2 regions of the Paenibacillus sp. alder61 genome follow, and region 2 is predicted to be linked to the other one. Evidence: predicted binding sites of a transcription regulator. Region 2 holds the regulator's gene; the other holds the start of a gene.
What was found. Region 2 encodes NrdR, which represses ribonucleotide reductase genes. Its sites were predicted from a motif close to AACACNATATATNGTGTT; they were not measured.
Positions count from the first base shown of each region.

Region 1: a site for NrdR is predicted at 6,266-6,283, ahead of LBW89_RS00420 (adenosylcobalamin-dependent ribonucleoside-diphosphate reductase). Genes of this name have one in related genera too.

Region 1 covers NZ_JAIUDG010000001.1:106,745-114,650, forward strand. The annotation lists gene LBW89_RS00405 (methyl-accepting chemotaxis protein) at 1-376, shown strand, start outside; gene LBW89_RS00410 (TetR/AcrR family transcriptional regulator) at 536-1,432, opposite strand; gene LBW89_RS00415 (DHA2 family efflux MFS transporter permease subunit) at 1,677-3,119, shown strand; gene LBW89_RS00420 (adenosylcobalamin-dependent ribonucleoside-diphosphate reductase) at 3,380-6,043, opposite strand; gene LBW89_RS00425 (DEAD/DEAH box helicase) at 6,551-7,906, shown strand, end outside.
Region 2 covers NZ_JAIUDG010000001.1:310,216-318,121, reverse strand. The annotation lists gene polA (DNA polymerase I) at 1-1,497, shown strand, start outside; gene mutM (DNA-formamidopyrimidine glycosylase) at 1,571-2,524, shown strand; gene coaE (dephospho-CoA kinase) at 2,521-3,117, shown strand; gene LBW89_RS01395 (lytic transglycosylase domain-containing protein) at 3,114-3,677, shown strand; gene LBW89_RS01390 (alpha/beta-type small acid-soluble spore protein) at 3,737-3,958, opposite strand; gene nrdR (transcriptional regulator NrdR) at 4,120-4,590, shown strand; gene LBW89_RS01380 (hypothetical protein) at 4,627-4,812, shown strand; gene LBW89_RS01375 (phosphate ABC transporter substrate-binding protein) at 4,983-5,942, shown strand; gene pstC (phosphate ABC transporter permease subunit PstC) at 6,021-6,923, shown strand; gene pstA (phosphate ABC transporter permease PstA) at 6,920-7,807, shown strand; gene pstB (phosphate ABC transporter ATP-binding protein PstB) at 7,818-7,906, shown strand, end outside.

The sequences.
Region 1 (7,906 bases), 200 kb from region 2:
CGCTGAAATTACGACGGACACCGACCATGCCGCGGCGCTGATCGGCAATACGGCGCTTGAGGTTGAAAAGGGCTTGTCGAGCGTCACCGAAAGCGGACAATTATTTGCTTCTATTATGAAGGAAATGAAACAGGTTGGAGTCCGGGCGCAGGAAGTTTCGGCCGAGGTGGAGGAAATGGCGGAAGGTACCGTGCGCGTTGCGGAAGCGGTCCGCCTCGTGTCGGGCATCACGATGAAGTCGGCGGACGAAACCGCTCAGGTAGCTGCGGCATCCGAACAGCAGTTGGCCACGATGCAGGAGATTTCGTCGGCGGCCGCTCATTTAAGCCGTCTCGTCCAAGAGCTGACGGATCAGATGGCGCATTTTAAAGTATGAACGTTAGTCAATAGAATGCCGGAAACCCCTGATCAATTTTAAGGATCAGGGGTTTCTCTGTTTTTATTGGGTTATTGACGTGTCCTCCCCCTGTATGGCGAGTATCGAAATATCGAACCAAATGGAAAACTCCCCCTGCTGGGAAAACGGGCTCTATCTTCACGGATTGAGGTCTGCAGGATAAAACCCTAGCTTTTTTAATGTATTTATATAAGTTACCAATTCATCCGTATTCATAATACTTTTTATATTCATTAAAGATTTCAAACAACTTGAGATTACGGCTTTCCGCGGATTCTCAGACATGGCTTCACTCTGTACAAATTGTAACAAATCAAGGGCGTGCTGTTTATTATCGTTATTTGCAGGAAGCCTCTCAATTAATTTTTTTAAATTCCCAGTACTTAACATGAGATCATTATAAGGGAAATCTACTTGTCCTATGCTAAGTAAAGACTGTTCAAAATCTTCAATATTAAAAAGCCGTATACGCTTATGTTTAAGTAATGGAAGGACTTCATCTACTAGACTAAAACAATAATTGCAAATTTCAATCATGGGTTTGGGTTGGATTTGGACATTATTTATTTCGTTGGCATTATGCAGAATCCCCGTTAAAAAAATTGTAGCATCCGCAATATAATCCCGATATTCCGGGTAAATCTGCTTCATCCTTGTGAAGAACCAATATGCCCATTGCTGCCTGATCTGTTTTAAGAAAGCAATAATTTCACTATCGTTGGAAACTAGAGCGTCCATAAGCAATGCATCGACTTTTTTTTCTAAGCGATAGTTCATCATAACTTCTAACTGACGAATAAAGATATCTTTGTTCGTTTCATCCTGTCCGATTAAAAGTTGATCCCGATCCACATACATTTTTTCTTCGGAATACACAAGTACATCCCTAAATAGTTCACCTTTGGTTTGAAAGTGTTTATAAAAAGTTCCTCTTGAAATATTGCTTCGGTCAAGAATGTCCTGGATCGATGTGGCATGATAACCTTGTTCAATAAAAAGACGGAGAGCCGTCATTAATATATCGGATTTTTTCACCTGCACCATTCTCATCCTTTCTGTTAACATTATACACCATATACTGCCTGTTCAAATATATACTCCTCATATATTTAATGATTGATTTTTTGCTCATTCAAGTATAATATAGACCTAGTAGACTATGGGTTCAAAAATATACTTGTAGTATAAACGGTGAAAACCGCAGCTCATATCGCTGTATCGATAATGCTGGGCACTGTAATGGGTTCATTTATTCCATTCTGAATAGGAGGAAATCAACATGGAGAAAGAACAGTCTCTTCCTGCGTTAAAGCGAACTATACTTGTGGTCGTTATGCTTGCAGGTGCATTTGTTACCATGTTAAATCAGACGCTCCTCAATACTGCTTTGCCACAAATCATGAAGGATCTATCCATTTCCGCTAATACAGCTCAGTGGTTAACGACCGGGTTCATGCTTGTCACTGGGGTGTTGATTCCGGTTTCAGCTTTTCTAATAGAAACATTTTCAACAAGAAGACTATTTATTACTGCCATGTGCCTGTTTGCGTCCGGGACATTGATGGCTGCTACTGCACCAAACTTTCCTGTTTTAATATTCGGTAGGATTCTACAGGCGGTAAGTGATGGGCTCATGCTCCCTTTAATGCAAACGATCTTTTTAATGATTTTTCCTGTTAAACAACGCGGGTCAGCAATGGGTATGGTGGGACTGGTGATGGCTTTTGCTCCTGCGATTGGACCGACACTTTCCGGTTGGGTTGTTGAGAACTTTTCATGGCGGGCACTCTTTTATATGATTTTCCCAATTGCTGTACTAATAATCATTTTTGCTTCGTTTATGCTTGAAAATGTTACGAAAGTGACTCATCCTAAAATTGATATCATGTCCATTATTTTGTCATCCCTTGGATTTGGAGGATTGTTGTATGGCTTCAGCAGCGCAGGTAATCATGCTTGGAGCAGTTCAGAAGTGGTCATGGCTTTAATTGTCGGTACGGTCGCAATTGGTTTGTTTATTTGGCGGCAACGGACTGTTGAAAAACCGATGCTTGAGTTTAAGGTGTTAAAAAACCGGACCTTCTCATTGACCTTAGTCATCGGTATGGTTGTGATGGTGACGATGATCGGCGTAGAGCTTTTTCTTCCGCTTTATATACAAACGGCTAGAGGCTTTACGCCGCTTGAATCGGGTTTGCTGTTGTTACCTGGTGCGATTGTGATGGGGGTTATGTCGCCGATTACCGGGAGGATCTTTGATAAGATTGGAGCACGACCGTTGGCTGTGATTGGTTCGGTTATCTTAGTGGGTATGACGTTGTTGTTCAGTAACATAACCGCTTCAACGCCATACATCTATATGATGGTAATTTACGCCATACGAATGTTCGGAATATCTCTTATGATGATGCCGGTCATGACGGCTGGATTAAACCAACTGCCCGACCATTTGATTCCACATGGAACCGCAATGAGTAACACGTTGACGCAATTGGCCGCTTCTGTTGGAGCAGCCTTGCTGGTTACGGTTATGACGAACAATACAACGGCTGCCGTTCAGCAACAACTTCCCAATCCAATGATTCATGGGGTCTCAGCTGCCTTTACTTTCTCCACTGTTTTGGCATTCTTTGCTTTAGTATTGTCATTCTTTATTAGACCGATGAAAATCTCTCAGAAAGAAGATACAAAAGACGAAGGCAGTCCTGCCGCTGAAAGCTAAAACGGGTCGGCGCTACCATGCGCCCACCATCCCATCGACCCCCATGCACGAAATTCTCCAAACTTACAATGGGTTCCGGATGGCGGTTGTTGTATCACTAAATATGACAACACACACTGGTATCAGACCGTTAGGTTTGGAGCGTAAGAAAAAGAACCGCCCCATGAAAAAACAGGGGGCGGTTCTTTTTCAAAATCCAACCTATATTACCTTTTTCATATCTAGTCTTTCTCTTCTATATATCTATTTATCTCTAAACCTTACGAGCACTTGCTGTACCCGCAGTTGCTGCAGGTTTTGCAGCCCTCGATGTTGATCAGCGAGGCGGAGCCGCAGGACGGGCACAGGTCCCGCGAAGTGGCAACCGCGCCGGCATGAGCATGGGACGCGGAGCCGCCTTCCGCATGTGCATGCTCGGCATGCTCTTCATGATGCGCGAGCGTGGCCGCTACCGGAGCGGGATCGTGGTCCCCGTACGGCCCGTTCTGCACATGGGTTTCCAGTGCCTTGGCCACGGCGTCCGCGATCGATTCGACGCGGTTCGGGCCGAACCCGATGGCGCCGGAGCCGCCGATGCCTTTCAGGTGCTTGATCAGCAGTTCCACCTTGTGGCCGTGATCTCCATAACGCAGGAACAAGGAGCACACGCGGCCCAACGCTTCCGCCATCGCGAACACATCGGAGCCCGCTTTGCCGACGTTCAGGAAGATTTCGCTCGGAACGCCGTCCAGATCGTTGATCGTAATGTACGCCATGCCGAACGGCGTATTGATTTTGTACGTCGCCCCGTGCAGCACCTGCGGACGTTTCTTGTACTGCTTGTCGAGCAGCTCCTGTTTCGAGGTCCCTTCGGAAACGGCCAGACTTGGATTCAATCCGTTCAAAGTCTTCGCTTCCGCTTTCAAGGCCTCGCCTTCGGACCCGGATTTAACCGCAGTCGCCGCTTCTTCGGCTCCCGTTGCCTCATTCTTCGGAGCGGCGTCCTTGTCTTCTTTTTTCTCCGTTTGAAGAACCTGAACATCGCGGCTTCCGTCGCGGTAAATCGTCACGCCTTTGCAGCCGAGGTCGAACGCCAATTCATACAGCCGCTTCGTCTCTTCGACCGTGAAATCGGCCGGACAGTTGGCCGTTTTCGAAATCGAGCTGTCCACCCAGCGCTGGATGGCGGCTTGCACGCGGATATGATCTTCGGCCGACAAATCCATGGCGGTGACGAAGTAGTCCGGCAGCGGCTCGCCCGGATGGGCGTCCATCCATTCCTGCGCGATCGGCACGAATTGCTCGTCGAAGCCCAGCCGGCTTTGACGGTAGTATTTGAAGGCGAAGTACGGCTCGATCCCGGTCGACGTTCCGACCATCGTTCCCGTGCTGCCCGTCGGCGCTTGGGTAATGATCGTGACATTGCGGACGCCTTTTTCGCGGACGGCTGCCCCGACTTCCGGATACACCTCCGTCATCACCTTCATAAATCCGCTTTGCAGATATTTATCCGCTTCAAATGCCGGGAAGGAACCCTTCTCCGCCGCAATCTCGGCGGAAGCGAGGTAGGCTTCCTTGGCGATGAAGCCGTACAGTTTATCGAGGAATTCCAGTGATTCCGGGCTGCCGTAGCGGATATTCAGCTTGATCATCAGTTCGGCAAGCCCCATCGTACCGAGCCCGACGCGGCGCTCCTTCTTCTGGTTCTTCTCGTTTTCTTCAAAATGGTATGGCGTTGTATCGATGACGTTATCCAGGAAGCGAACCGAATAGCGGGTCGTCGTCGCCAGCTCGTCCCAAGCGACATCGTGGTTCGCTTCATCGTAAAACTTGGACAGGTTCATAGCCGACAGGTTGCATACGCCCCAACCCGGCAGCCCTTGCTCACCGCACGGATTCGTGCAGATGATCGGGTTAAAATACCAGCTGTTCGACATCTGGTTGTAGTATTCCATAAATACGACGCCCGGCTCGGCGGATTTCCACGCCGACTCGATGATCGTATGCCAAATGTCGCGGGCTTTCACGGTCCGGAAATGCACCACCTTGCGCCCGGCCGCTTTCCATTTCTCCAGATCGCCATCCCAGACCTCGGTGTAATCGTCATACGTTGTGTCCGGGAACACGAGCTCCCAGTCCAGGTCTTCCTTGACGGCTTTCATAAAGGCGTTGCTCACGCATACCGACAGGTTGGCGTTCGTCACTTGGCCCATCGTTTGTTTGACGGTAATAAAATCAAGCACATCGGGATGCCAGTCGTTGATCATCAGCATCAGGGCGCCGCGGCGGCTTCCCCCCTGCTCGATCAGGCCGGTTGTGTAGCTGAACAGTCCGCCCCAGGATACGGCACCGCTCGATGATCCGTTGACGCCTTTAACCACGGCGCGGCGGGGACGCAGCGAGCTGAGGTTGATGCCTACGCCGCCGCCTCTCGCCATAATCTCCGTCATTTCCGACAAGGTTTCCATGATGCCGCCGCGGCTGTCTTTCGGCGAAGGGATGACATAGCAGTTAAAGAGCGTCAGCTCGTCGCTCGCGCCCGCTCCGGCGGCGATGCGTCCTCCCGGCACCAGCTTCCAGTCGTCCAGAATATAGCGGAACTTCTCGCGCCATTCCTCTTGAAGCTCCGGCGTTTTCTCGACCGAAGCCATCGCGCCCGCAAGCCGGTCCCACATTTCTTCGGGCGTTTTCTCGATGTTCAGCGTCAGCTTCTCCACATCGGACTCCACCAGTTCGCCCTTGCGCGTCTTGACCGTAACGGTCCGGCCGTTCCGGGCCACGACTTCGCCGACTTCTTTGGTCGGAAACTTCGGATCGTCTTTGGTCAGAACCAGAACCACGTCGCCTACCTTGGCATGACTCGGGTCCGCGTCCTTCCAGGCATACCGGTCCAAAAAGATTTTTTCGCTGAGCCCTTCCAGGCGTTGCTTTTGTTCTGTTTTCAAAGAAAACACCCTCCTCTAAATATGGTCGGCGCAAGCTTCGGATCGAAGAAACCGATCGCGTTCCATGGCTCGAAGTTGCGCGTTGTCGATGATCGCAAAAAAATAGCGGCCACAGGCCTTCAAAAAGCACCGAAAATCCATTGAAAAACGCGAAATCCGGACTTTTTCTTACCAACCTATAACCGAAATGCACACGCTAGAAACGGTATATCATATGTAAAAATCACAACATATTGTGTGCGAATACCATTATACTATACAATATCTCGTTGTCACGGGATTTCAGTATGAAATTTTAGCCAAGAAAATGGGTCAAGCCCGACCGATCGCCGAATTCCTCCCCCATCCTCTTTTTTTCGAGCCGCCTCCTATGAAAATCGCCATGAAAACCGGCTGCTCAGCCGTTAAGTTATGAAGTAACCCGATTTCGTCCATACTACTCCTAACTATGAGCATTCACCTGACGCTGGCCCCGGTCAGCCGACACGCAAAGGGAGGTTTTACATCATGAATCCTCATGCCCCGGGTTCCGTCACTTCCGCAGCCCCTGCGACAACCGCCGTTCCCGGCAGCGTACCGGTCGAGTTTGACCGCAGCTGGTACGAAGACCTGGAAGCAAGACTGGACAAAGGCGGCCCATGGGACGATTGGAAGCTGTTCAACCTCGCCGGCCAGGCCGAAGAGGCTTCGCTCGTCACCAGTTTTGAAGAAATGCTCTGCCTGAAGCATCTTCAGGAGGTCACGCCGCTGCCTCACCAAACCGAGACGGCCCGCAAGGTGCTGTTCGAAATGCGCGGACGGGCGATCCTGGCGGACGAAGTCGGTTTGGGGAAAACGATCGAAGCGGGCCTCATCCTGAAGGAATATCTGATCCGCGGCCTGGTCCGGAAAGTGCTCATCCTCGTCCCGGCCTCGCTTGTTTTGCAGTGGGTGCGCGAGCTGAACCAGAAATTCGGCATCCCCGCCGTAGCGCAGAAGAAGGCGCATTCCTGGCAAAACGACGTCGTCGTCGCCTCTATGGACACGGCCAAGCGCGAACCCCACCGCGAAATTCTGCTGGGAAACGAGTACGACATCGTGATTGTGGACGAAGCGCATAAGCTGAAGAACAAGAAGACAACCAACTATCAATTCATGCTGCAGCTGCGAAAAAAATACTGCCTGCTCCTCACGGCGACTCCGGTTCAGAACGACATGAGCGAACTGTTCAACCTGATCAATCTGCTCAAACCCGGACAGCTCGGCGGACAAACCGACTTTGCCTCCAATTTCGTCTATGACAAGCGGGTCCCCAAGAACGAGGGCCAGCTCAAAAGCGAGCTCGCCAAAATTATGATCCGCAACCGGCGGGGAGACGGACAGCTTGAGTTTACCAAGCGAAACGTCAAAAATATCGACGTCCATCTCTCACCCGAAGAAATGGAATTATACGATGGCGTCACTTCCTTTGTCAAAGACCAATATCATGCAGCGGGCGGGGATCTGAACAGCATGCTTTCCCTGGTGACTTTGCAGCGGGAGGTATGCAGCAGCCGGGACGCCGTGTTCGTCACACTCGTCAATCTGTCCAAGAAGCTCGCTCCCGATTCGCCGCTGCGCGATAAAATCTGGGACCTCGTCGGCATTATCAAAAAGATCCAGGCCAACAGCAAAGCCGAAAAAGCGATGGAACTGATCCGGCAAATGGACGACAAGGTGATCGTGTTCACCGAATACCGGGCCACCCAGGAATATCTGCTCAAATATTTCCGCGACCGGAACATGAGTGCCGTTCCCTATCGGGGGGGCATGAACCGGGGCAAAAAAGACTGGATGATGGACCTGTTTCGCGGCCGGGCCCAGGTCATGATCGCGACCGAAGCC
Region 2 (7,906 bases):
GCCCTTCACTGGCAGGATATCCCGTTCGCCGGGGCGGATTTCGATATCCAGCTCGCCGCGTACTTGCTGGATCCGACGGAAGGCGATCAGACGCTGAGCGCCTTGGCCGCCAAATACGGACTGTCCTTCCTCGCTTCGGATGAGGAGGTATACGGCAAGGGAGCCAAGTTCAAAGTCCCGGATGAGGAAACGCTCAGCCGCCATCTGGCCCGCAAATGCGGGGCGATTGCGAAGATCGTTCCGATCCAGCAGGCCGAGCTTGAGAAGAACGAGATGAACCGGCTTTTCTATGAGCTGGAGATGCCGTTATCCCGGATCTTGGCGGATATGGAGAAGCAGGGGGTTGCGGTCAACCGGGATGCCCTGATCGAGCTCGGCAAAGAGTTCGAGGCTCAGATCAACAAGCTTGTCTCCCAAATTTACGAGATCGCCGGTCAGGAATTCAACCTGAACTCCCCTAAACAATTGGGCGAAATCCTGTTCGATAAACTTGGTCTTCCCGTGATCAAGAAGACGAAAACGGGGTATTCCACCGATGCGGAAGTGCTGGAGAAGCTGGCTCCTTATCATGAGATCGTTCAGTATATTTTGGAGTACCGCCAGTTGGCCAAGCTGCAGTCGACCTACGTTGAAGGACTGCTGAAGGAAATTAACGTCAAGACCGGAAAAGTGCACACCTATTTCCGCCAGACGGTAGCGGCCACGGGCCGGCTGAGCAGCCAGTTCCCGAACCTGCAGAACATCCCGATCCGCCTTGAAGAAGGTCGAAAAATCCGCAAGGTTTTCGTACCGTCGGAAGAAGGCTGGCTGATTCTGGGGGCCGACTATTCGCAAATCGAGCTTCGCGTGCTTGCGCATATATCGGACGATCCGGGCCTGAAGGAAGCGTTTCTGCACGACATGGACATCCATACGAAGACCGCGATGGACGTCTTCGGCGTGCCCGCCGATCAGGTGGATGCCAATATGCGCCGTTCCGCCAAGGCGGTAAACTTCGGTATCGTCTACGGGATCAGCGATTACGGGCTTTCGCAGAACTTGAACATCACGCGGAAGGAAGCGGCTCGTTTTATCGACCAGTATTTCGACGCTTTCGAGGGCGTTCGGCGCTACATGGACAACATCGTCCGCGACGCGAAGCGGGACGGCTATGTTAAAACGCTGTTGGAACGCAGGCGTTATCTTCCGGAGATTAACGCGTCCAATTTCAACCTGCGTTCCTTCGCCGAGAGAACGGCGATGAATACGCCGATTCAAGGCACCGCCGCCGACATCATCAAGCTGGCCATGGTGCTGATGGACGAGGCGCTTCGAAGCCGCGGGCTGCGCAGCCGCATGCTGCTGCAGGTGCATGACGAACTTGTCTTTGAAGTTCCGCCGGAGGAACTCGACATCATGACCAAGCTGGTTCCGGAAACGATGGAGAAAGCGCTGGACCTGTCCGTGCCTTTGAAGGCCGAGGTCAGCAGCGGTACGAACTGGTACGAGGCCAAGTAATTTTGCTGGGACGGGAATTCGGCGCTACGGCCATTCCCGGGAAGCTGTACTATAACATCGAGGTGAAATGACAATGCCGGAATTACCGGAAGTGGAGACGGTCCGAAGAACGCTGACCGGACTCATTGTCGGCAAAACCATCCAATCCGTCCGTGTGCTGCTGCCGCGGATTATCCAGCGCCCGGACGATATCCGGCGCTTTGAGCTGGAGCTGGCGGGGCACCGCATCCTGGATGTGGGCCGCCGGGGGAAATTTTTACGGATCATTATGGACGGGCTGGTGCTGGTCTCCCATCTGAGGATGGAAGGCCGGTACGGCCTTTATGACGGCGGCGATCCGCTGGAAAAGCATACGCACGTCATATTTCATTTTACGGACGGCACGGAATTGCGTTATAAAGATGTACGCCAATTTGGGACGATGCATCTTTTTTTGCCGGGCGAGGAATTTAGCCACAAGCCGTTGGCCAAACTGGGTTTGGAACCGTTGGACGAAGCTTTTACCGAAGAGGCGTTCCGGAAGGCGATTTCGAGACGGACTACGAAGATTAAGCCGGCTCTGCTGAACCAGGAATACGTGGTCGGGCTGGGGAATATTTATGTGGATGAAGCCCTATTTCGCGCGGGCATTCACCCGGAGCGCCCGGCCAACCGGCTCGGCGACGCCGAACTGACCCGTTTGTACGAGGCGATATTGGACACGCTAACGGAAGCGGTAGAGGCCGGCGGTTCATCGATCAAATCTTATGTGAACGGGCAGGGCGAAATGGGCATGTTCCAGCATTCGCTGCGGATCTACGGCCGGCAGGGAGAGCCTTGCGTAAACTGCGGACAAGCCGTGGAGAAGACGGTTGTCGGAGGGCGCGGCACCCACTTTTGCCCGCACTGCCAGCCGCCGTACACGGAAGAATCGGTCGTCGGAAAGGGAAGCGTTCAAGCAAAGCCGAAGGGGAGAACTAAAGCGGCAGCGCAAGCGAAAGGTTCCGCTTCGGCTCGGGCTCATACCGGAAATGGAGTGAGAGGATGAATATCGGATTAACCGGAGGCATCGCAACCGGAAAAAGCACCGTATCGCAAATGTTGGTTGGGCGCGGTGCGGCATTGATTGATGCCGATGTCATCGCCAGAGAGATCATGGAACCCGGCCATCCCGTGTTGGCTGAGGTGGTGAAGAGATTCGGAAGAGAGATTCTGCTTCCGGACGGGCGCCTTGACCGCAAGAAGCTCGGTGCGATCGTTTTTTCCGATTCCAGGAAGCGCAAGACGCTGGAAGCGATCACGCACCCGGCTATTCGCGCCGAGATGAAGGAACGGATGGCGGCAATCGAAGCGGCGGAGCCGCGAAGGCTGGTTGTGGCGGATATTCCGCTTCTTTTTGAGTCGGGTCTGGAAGGGTTGTATGAAGAGATCATGGTCGTCTACGTGCCGCGGCCGATTCAATTGGAGCGTTTGGTGCTCCGGGATCGGCTGACTTTGGAGCAAGCGGAGGCCAGGCTTCAAGCCCAGATGGATATCGAGGTAAAAAGGGAGAGGGCGGATGTGTTGATCGATAACAGTCGTGGCATGGAAGAGACGAAACGTCAAGTTGACGCCTTTTGGCGGAATAAGGGACTGGCATGAGTTGGCTTCGTAAAAAAAGAGTGCTGCTTTTGTTGCTTTTGGGCTTTATCCTGATCTTATTCTTCAACTCGGCATGGCTGTCGTTTTTTTATCCTATCCCTTATAAAGAGGAAATTCGCCATCATGCTCGCAGCAACGGTCTGGACCCGCTGATGGTGGCCGCGATCATCAAAGTGGAAACGAATTATAAGCCGGGCTCGGAATCCAAAAAAGGGGCGCTCGGCATCATGCAAATCATGCCGGATACGGCGAAATGGGTCATCCAGAAGGCCAAGCTGGAGGATGTCCCGCTGGATCGGGTAAAAGAGGAAACGGAGACCAATATCCGTATCGGAACCTGGTATCTGAAATCGCTCTCCGACCAGTTTGACGGAAATATGATTGCGGTTATCGCGGCATACAATGCGGGGCCCACCAACGTGAAGAACTGGCTTCGCAGCGGACGGTGGGACGGGCGGCTGGAGAGCGCGAAGGATATTCCTTTCGGCGAAACGCGGCATTATGTACAGCGGGTTTCCCATTACTATAAACAGTATTCAAGTATATATGAGAATTTCTGATGCAAAAAGAAGCATGGGCAGCTAACAGGCTGCCCACCCTTCCTGTCGATCGGTTACTATTATCTGAATTGACCTGCCAGCGTTTGCTCGGCCAGGGTCACCAAACGTTTAGTGATGAAACCACCGATCGAACCGTTCTCATAAGAAGTCAGGTTACCAGCATATCCGTCTTGTGGGAAAGAGATGCCAAGCTCTTGAGCGACTTCATATTTCATTTGTTCCAGCGCTCCGGAAGCTTGTCTAACCACCAGGTCATTCGAAGAATTGTTGTTTTGGGCCATGATGTTCACCTCCTTGTGGTTGGTAACAGTATTATGCTCGGGAGTCGGCCGCTTCATTACCTATTTTTAAAGTTATTTATTGGAATTAAGAAAAAAAGCCGATTCATAGTTCAATTTAGACGGATATAGAGTTAGGTCGGGTAGGAAAGGAGGGAGATTCTTTGAAGTGTCCCTATTGTGATTATTTAGGCACGAAAGTGCTGGATTCCAGACCGGCGAACGAGAACCGTTCCATTCGCCGCAGACGTGAATGCGAAAAGTGCAGCCGCCGTTTCACGACCTTCGAAATGGTTGAAGAAATGCCGCTGATCGTGATTAAGAAGGACGGCAGTCGGGAAGAATTCAGCAGGGAGAAGCTGCTGCGCGGTTTGATTCGCGCTTGTGAGAAAAGACCGGTTTCCGTGGAGCAATTGGAGTCCATTGTATCCGAAGCGGAGCGGTCTCTTCGGCAATCGGCAAATGCGGAAGTGGAAAGTCGCCAGATCGGCGAACTGGTTATGGAACAACTGTATCCGGTCGATGAGGTCGCTTACGTTCGGTTCGCGTCGGTTTATCGACAATTCAAGGATATCAATATGTTTATGAAAGAACTTAAGGGTCTTTTATCGAAAACGACCGGAGAAGACCAATGACTATCGGGTATATTCTTTACAAGGAGTGAGGAATGGATGAAGGCGAATCGGCTTATCGGACCGGCTTGCGGCTTTCTGGGAGGCACGACTTTCGGCAGCGGCCTCGCTTTTTTGCTGGGATGGATGTCTTATCCCGTCATCGCCTCCGTTTCCTTTTTCGGTTTGTCCGGAGCGGTTCTGGGAGCCCTAGCTGTAAAGATTGTACGAAAACAGGCGGACTAAAACTTCAGTTCGCGCATATAACATGGATAAACGTTTGTCCGGAGATTTTTCTGGGCAGGCGTTTTTTTTATTGTTTATTTTTTACACTGCGTTAACAAAACGAATACATGGCTTTGATGTTTGCTACTTATAATCAAGTTGTACAAACAAATGAGGGGGAAACTTGAACAATGAAAAAGAGCTTGATCTTGGTAATGACTTTGGTTTTAAGTTTCGCCTTGGCTGCTTGCGGTCAAGGGAACAAGACGAATAATGCAGGCGGCGGAACTAACGCAGGAACAACGAATTCCGCAACCGGAGATACAGGCGCTGCTGGCGGCGGCGAAACGAGTACTTCCGAGCTTTCCGGTTCGATTCTGGCTGTTGGCTCCTCGGCGCTTCAACCGTTGGTGGACCAAGCCTCCAAGAAATTCATGGAGAAAAATCCGAAAGTTTCGATTCAAGTTCAAGGCGGTGGCAGCGGAACCGGTTTGACCCAAGTATCCGGCGGTCAAGCGGACATCGGCAACTCCGATGTATTCGCTGAAGAGAAACTGGACGCAGCGGCTGCAAAAGAACTGGTTGACCATCAAGTAGCTGTCGTGGGTATGGCGGCTGTGGTAAATCCGGAAGTGACTGTCGATAGTCTGACGAAAGATCAATTGGTCCAAATCTTTACCGGTAAAGTCACCAACTGGAAAGACGTAGGCGGTCCGGATCAAAAGATCCAAATCGTCAACAGACCGTCCAGCTCCGGTACGCGCGCTACGTTTGAAAAATATGCGCTCGGCACGAAAACCGAAGACCTTCCAGGCGCCATTCAAGAGGATTCCTCGGGTACGGTTCATAAGCTTGTAAGCGAAACGCCTGGCGCGATCGGTTACCTGGCTCTTTCTTACCTGGACGATAAAGTGAAAACTTTGAAATATGACGGCGTAGAAGCAACGGAAGAAAATGTAGCCAACGGCACTTATCCGGTATGGGCATACGAGCACATGTACACGAAAGGCGAGCCGAATGAAGTGGCAAAGGCGTTCCTTGACTACATGGTATCCGATGAAGTGCAAAACGCGGATGTCGTAGAGCTTGGTTACATTCCGGCCAGCAAAATGCAGGTGAAGCGCGATCTGGATGGTAACATCACGAAATAATAGATCGACATCATCATACGGCAAGACAAGAGGCGGAGTATTCTGCCTCTTTCTGTGCTTTCAAAAAGGAGAGGTCTCATGGCTCGGTCCAGAGAAAATCGCAAAATAAAACAGCACATTATGGAAGAGTGGACTGGTAAAGTTTTTACCTCCTTGTGTATTGTGCTTCTCGTTGTGACTATTTTTTCGCTAGTCTATTTTGTCGCCACCAAAGGCTTTAGCTCCTTCATCAAGGATGGCATCTCCATTGGAGAAATCTTTGGAGGGACCCAATGGAAGCCGGAGGGAGAACCGCCTTTTTACGGGGCGCTTCCGTTTATCATAGGTTCCTTCAGTACGTCGATTATGGCCGCGATTATCGCCGCCCCGCTTAGTATATGCGCGGCCTTGTTCATGGTGGAGATCATGCCGAAGATCGGGCGGAAATATTTGCAGCCGGCCATCGAGCTGCTGGCGGGGATTCCTTCCGTAGTTTACGGGTTTGTGGGTCTTAGCGTCATCGTTCCGTTTTACCGGGATATTTTCCCGGGGCAAGGTTTGGGGATCGCCGCGGGGGCGACCGTGTTATCCATCATGATTCTGCCTACGATGACATCGATCGCAACCGACGCGCTCGCGGCTCTGCCTCCGGGCCTGAAGGAAGGCTCTTATGCGCTTGGAGCGACCCGTTGGCAGACGCTGGCGCGGATCGTCATCCCGACGACCCTCCCGTCCTTGATGACCGGGGTCGTGCTGGGTATGGCCCGCGCCTTCGGCGAAGCGCTCGCCGTTCAGATGGTCATCGGGAATGCGCCGCATATTCCGCGGTCCTTGTTCGAGTCCGCTTCCACGCTGACCAGCGCCATTACGCTGAGCATGGGGAATACCGTCATGGGTTCGCCGCAAAACAACGTATTGTGGACGCTAGCGCTTATCCTGATGTTGATGACCTTCGTTTTCGTCTTTATTGTTCGCTGTCTTGAAAGGAGAGCAAACCGATGAACGCAAAAACCGCAGATAAAGTCGCAACAGCCGTCATTATATTTTTCGCCGGCGTCATTTTGCTGATTATGGCCGGTTTGCTCGGTTTTATTCTGGTCCGGGGAATCGGACATATCAGCTTCGACTTCCTGACGTCTCCACCGGAAACGATCAAGGAAGGCGGAGGGATCGGACCTCAGCTGTTTAACTCGCTCTTCCTGCTCGTTCTCACGATGATCATTACGATTCCGCTCGGACTCGGAGCGGGAATCTATATGAGCGAGTATGCGAAGCCCGGTAAGATTACCGATTTTATCCGTCTTATCGTGGAAGTGCTGTCTTCATTCCCGTCTATCGTAGTGGGCTTGTTCGGCCTGCTTGTGTTCGTTAACGTGTTCGGCTTCGGCTTTTCCTTGTTTTCGGGTGCCCTGGCTTTAACCGTATTTAACCTGCCTCTGATGGTCCGGATTACGGAACAGGGGATGGCCAGCGTTCCGCAGGCCCAAAAGGAAGCCAGCCTGGCTTTAGGCTTATCCAAATGGAAAACGATCAAATCGATTATGCTTCCCATCGCTATGCCGATCATTCTGACCGGTACGATCCTTGCCGCGGGCCGCGTTTTCGGTGAAGCCGCCGCCCTGCTGTTCACCGCGGGGATGAGCAGCCCGAGACTCGATTTTAGCGATTGGAATCCGCTGAGTCCGATGTCGCCGCTTAATCCGTTCCGTCCGGCCGAAACGCTGGCCGTCCACATCTGGAAGATCAATTCCGAGGGACTTGCGCCGGATGCGCCGGAAATCGCCGCAGGCGCTTCGGCCGTCCTGATTATTACGGTTTTGCTGTTCAACCTGCTGGCCCGGTGGATCGGACGCATGCTGCACAAGAAATTTACGGCAACGAAATAGGAGGACTCCCATGCAAAATATAGAACTGTCCACCAAAGATTTGAGCGTATTCTATGGGGAAAAGCAGGCGGTTAAGGAAATTTCCCTCGATTTCGCTTC